2 regions of the Pseudomonas sp. AC136 genome follow, and region 1 is predicted to be linked to the other one. Evidence: predicted binding sites of a transcription regulator. Region 1 holds the regulator's gene; the other holds the start of a gene.

Region 1 (2,389 bases):
TCCTGGTGGCGCTTCGGCGCCCTCGTTGTGGAAGCGCGTATGCGCCGGCGAATAAGGTCTTAAGCCCCCTCCATGAAACCATCGCTCGTCCTAAAAATGGGCCAGCAGCTGACGATGACACCGCAGCTGCAACAAGCCATCCGCTTACTCCAACTGTCCACGCTGGATCTTCAACAAGAGATTCAGGAGGCGCTGGAGTCCAATCCCATGCTCGAACGCCAGGAAGAAGGCGAGGACTTCGATAACAGCGATCCGCTGGCCGATGGCGCCGAAAGCGCGCCGCCCGCGCCGAACAACGAAGAGTCCTACCAAGACACCAGCTACCAGGAAACCTCGGCACCTACCGTCGACAACCTGGAAGACGGCGAATGGGGCGAACGCATTCCCAATGAGCTTCCCGTCGACACGGCGTGGGAAGACATCTACCAAACCAGCGCCAGCAGCCTGCCCTCCAACGACGATGACGAGTGGGATTTCACCACCCGCACCTCGGCTGGCGAAAGCTTGCAAAGCCATATGCTCTGGCAGCTCAACCTGGCGCCGATGTCCGACAAGGACCGCCTGATTGCCGTCACCCTGATCGACTGCATCAACGACCAGGGCTACCTGGAAGAAACCCTCGAAGAAGTGCTGGAGGCGTTCGATCCGGAACTGGATATCGAACTGGACGAAGTCGAAGCCGTGCTGCACCGCATCCAGCAATTCGAACCCTCCGGCATTGGCGCCCGCGACCTGCGCGAATGCCTGTTGCTGCAACTGCGTCAGTTGCCAACAAAAACCCCATGGCTGCCCGAAGCGCAGCGCTTGGCCGGCGATTACCTCGACCTGCTCGGCAACCGCGATTACAGCCAATTGATGCGCCGCATGAAGCTCAAGGAAGACGAGCTGCGTCAGGTCATCGAACTGATTCAAAGCCTTAACCCGCGCCCGGGTTCGCAAATTGAACCGAGCGAGCCGGAGTACGTGGTGCCCGACGTGATCGTGCGCAAGCACAACGATCGCTGGCTGGTGGAGCTGAATCAGGAAGCCATGCCCAAGCTGCGGGTCAATCCGCAATACGCCGGCTTCGTTCGCCGCGCCGACTCCAGCGCCGACAACACCTTTATGCGCAATCAGCTGCAAGAGGCGCGTTGGTTTATCAAAAGTCTGCAAAGCCGCAACGAAACACTGATGAAAGTGGCCAGCCAGATCGTCGAGCACCAGCGCGGCTTCCTCGACTACGGCGACGAAGCCATGAAACCGCTGGTTCTGCATGACATCGCCGAAGCAGTGGGCATGCACGAATCAACGATCTCGCGCGTGACGACGCAAAAATTCATGCACACCCCGCGTGGCATTTACGAGCTGAAGTACTTCTTCTCCAGCCACGTCAGCACCTCCGAAGGCGGCGAATGCTCGTCAACGGCGATACGCGCAATCATCAAAAAACTGGTTGCGGCGGAAAATGCGAAAAAGCCGTTGAGTGACAGCAAGATCGCTGGTTTACTGGAGGCACAGGGCATTCAGGTAGCCCGTCGCACAGTCGCCAAATACCGCGAATCCCTCGGGATAGCGCCTTCCAGTGAACGTAAGCGACTGATGTAAACGCCTGACCCGGTTCGCCTGCGAACCTCGCTCTGGCAAGACGGCTACACTGATCCAAGGCCAAAGTGTTCCGGCGACAAGCCCGTTAGCTTGTCTCTTACACACGGCAATAAGGAGAAAGCGGTATGCAAGTCAACATCAGTGGACATCAGCTGGATGTGACCGACGCCCTACGCGACTACATCGACGAGAAGCTCAGTCGATTGGAACGCCACTTCGACAAGATCACCAACGTGCAAGTGACCATGGAGGTCGAGAAGCTCAAGCAGAAAATCGAAGCGACTTTGCACATCGCCGGGGGCGAAGTGGTCGCCAACGCCGAACATGACGACATGTACGCAGCCATCGATCTACTCACCGACAAACTCGACCGCCAACTTATCAAACATAAGGAAAAGCAACTGGGTCGCCTGCAAGGCGCCACAGCTCGCTGACACCACCCCAACCCATGATTCGACTTGAAAATATCCTGACCCCCGGCCGCTCCCTCGTGGGCGTGCCGGGCGGCAGCAAAAAGCGCGTACTCGAACAAATCGCCAACCTGGTCGCCCGCGAATTGCCCGACCTCGACGGCCAAGACATTTTCGAAAGCCTGGTGGCGCGCGAGAAACTCGGCTCCACCGGTTTTGGCAATGGCATCGCCATTCCCCATTGCCGCCTGCCGGGCTGCACGGCTCCCATCAGCGCCCTGCTGCGTCTCGATTCCGCTGTCGATTTCGACGCCATTGACGGTGCGCCGGTCGACTTGCTGTTTGTGCTGCTGGTGCCCGAAGCGGCAACCGATGAGCACTTGGAATTGCTTCGC
Region 2 (2,389 bases), 2.5 Mb from region 1:
TCTCCACCTGAGTGAACTGGGCCAACTGCGCCACGAATTCACTGTTGGTTTGTGGGTCCAGCGGGTTCTGGTTGTTCATTTGGGCTACCAGCAATTGCAGGAACTGATCCTTGCCGAGGGTCTTGTCCTGGGTACCAGTGTCCTTGATGGCGTACTGATCAAGGATCGATGACTGGTTGCTTACGCTATCGACGGCCATTTCTTACCCCTAAGTCCGGCTTACTGACCCAGGGTCAGCACCTTGGTCATCATTTGTTTGGCGGTATTCATCATTTCGGTATTGGTCTGGAACGCGCGGCTGGCGGAGATCATGTCGGCCATCTCTTCGACCACGTTGACGTTGGGGTAATAGACGTAGCCGTCCTTATCCGCCGCCGGGTGATTGGGTTCGTAGCGCGGTGTCAGGCTGCTCTGGTCTTCCACCACACCCATGACCTGCACGCCACGACCGGAGTTGTCCTGGTCGGCGAACAGCGAACCACGGTCGCCGTTCTGCTGCGCTTGCTGGTCGGTAAACACGGTGGCAAACACCGGATGACGAGCGCGGTAGGTTTTATCGACGCTGGAGGACACGGTCTCGGCGTTGGCAATGTTGCTGGAGATGGTGTTCAGGCGGGTGGTCTGAGCACTCATGCCGGTACCGGCGATATTGAACACACTGGAAAGGGACATGGCAGTGGTCTCCGTTATTCGCCGCGAATCGCAGCAACAAGGCCTTTGAATTTGGCGTTCAGCAGGGTGAAGCTGGCTTGGAACTGCACAGCGTTTTCTGCGTAATTGGATTGCTCGATTTGCTCGTCGACCGTGTTCTGGTCAATCGAGGGCTGCGTCGGCACGCGGTAGTTGAGGCCCGGGTCGGCAATGGCCATGCCTTCAGCGGCAATGTGGCCGGTGTTGGTGGTGGCCAGGGAAACCGGCGAGCGTTGGCTCTTTTCAGCCTGGGCGGCGAGCACCGAGGCGAAGTCCAGGTCGCGGGCTTTAAAGTTGGGGGTGTCTGCGTTGGCCAGGTTGTTGGCCAACACTTCGGCGCGTTGAGCGCGAAAGCCCAATGCCTTTTCGTGAATGCCGAGTGCTGAGTCGAAGCTGATGCTCATGTCTGCGAACCTTTGCCAATGGGCCAACGGGTTTTCTGTGCAAGACATTTAGCAAAGGCTGTGCCAACTAATTTAGTTCTTTAATTTCAAGGACTTACTTAGAATAGCAGCCAATTTTCCAGCGCAACCGGCAAGGCTTTTCCGCTGCCCGGCAATGGCAACGACGGCAAGAGGATGGAAATTTGCCGCTTGGGGGCAAACGCGCGGCAATAAAAAAGGAGGCACGTGGCCTCCCCGTTTCGGCATCGCTACGACGTTATTTAACCTTGTAGATGATGCCGGGACTGCACTGCACCATCTGATAGTGATCCGGCAGGCCGTTAAGCGCTTCGGATGCGCCGAGGAACAAATAGCCGCCCGGCTTCAAGGTGGCGTGGATGCGCAGCAGGATGTCTTTCTTCACTTCGGCGGAGAAGTAGATCAACACGTTGCGGCAGAACACGATGTCGAACTTGCCGAGGCTGGCGTAGCTGTCGAGCAGGTTCAGCGCGCGGAATTCGACACGGGTACGAATGGCAGGCTTGATCGCAAAGCGGCCGTTGCCTTTGGGGTCGAAGTAGCGCTGCAAACGTTCTTGAGACAAACCCCGACCAATCGCCAGGCTGTCGTACTCGCCCGATTTACAGGCTTGCAGCATGGCGCTGGATAGATCGGTGGCGACAATCTGCACGCCGCCTTTGAGCTGGCCCAGGTTGCTGCGCTCGAACTCGTCGGTGGCCATCGACAACGAATACGGCTCCTGCCCCGAGGAAGACGCCGCCGACCAGATGCGCAAGCGCGCGCTGGGGTTGGCTTTGAGCAACTCGGGATAGACGCGATTCTTTAATACTTCGAAGGGATAGGTGTCACGAAACCACAGGGTTTCGTTAGTGGTCATGGCATCAACCACCTGCTCGCGCAACCCGCCGCGCGGCGTGCTTTGCATGCGTTGCACCAGTTCACCGAGGGATTTGATGCTGTTCTGTTCCATCAGCTTGTTGAGCCGGCTGGAGACCAGGTATTGCTTGTTGGCCCCCAACACGATGCCACAGGCCTTTTCCAGGAAGATCCGGAACTGCTCAAAATCCACGTTACCTGAAGACACTAGCGCTGCCTCACCATACCTGTAGGTTTGCTAAAGGGCCGTGCGGCCCTCAGCTTCAATCTGAAACGTTAATGCGCTCAATCACGCGGTTGGCCAAATCGTCTGGCCGGAATTTGGCGAGGAAATCGTCGGCCCCCACCTTCTTCACCATAGCTTGGTTGAATACGCCCGACAGGGAAGTATGCAGGAGGATGTGCAGCTTCTGCATGCG

The links. Region 1 encodes sigma-54, which starts transcription at its own class of promoters, with help from an activator protein. Its sites were predicted from a motif close to ANTGGCATNNANNTTGCTNT; they were not measured.
Region 2: a site for sigma-54 is predicted at 1,143-1,162, ahead of flgB (flagellar basal body rod protein FlgB). Genes of this name have one in related genera too.

What each region holds. Positions count from the first base shown of each region.
Region 1 is NZ_OZ409865.1:2,188,542-2,190,930, forward strand. It holds gene ACZZZU_RS09920 (RNA polymerase factor sigma-54) at 73-1,584, shown strand; gene hpf (ribosome hibernation-promoting factor, HPF/YfiA family) at 1,710-2,018, shown strand; gene ptsN (PTS IIA-like nitrogen regulatory protein PtsN) at 2,033-2,389, shown strand, end outside.
Region 2 is NZ_OZ409865.1:4,731,852-4,734,240, reverse strand. It holds gene ACZZZU_RS21195 (flagellar hook assembly protein FlgD) at 1-199, opposite strand, end outside; gene flgC (flagellar basal body rod protein FlgC) at 220-672, opposite strand; gene flgB (flagellar basal body rod protein FlgB) at 687-1,094, opposite strand; gene cheR (protein-glutamate O-methyltransferase CheR) at 1,351-2,178, opposite strand; gene ACZZZU_RS21175 (chemotaxis protein CheV) at 2,234-2,389, opposite strand, start outside.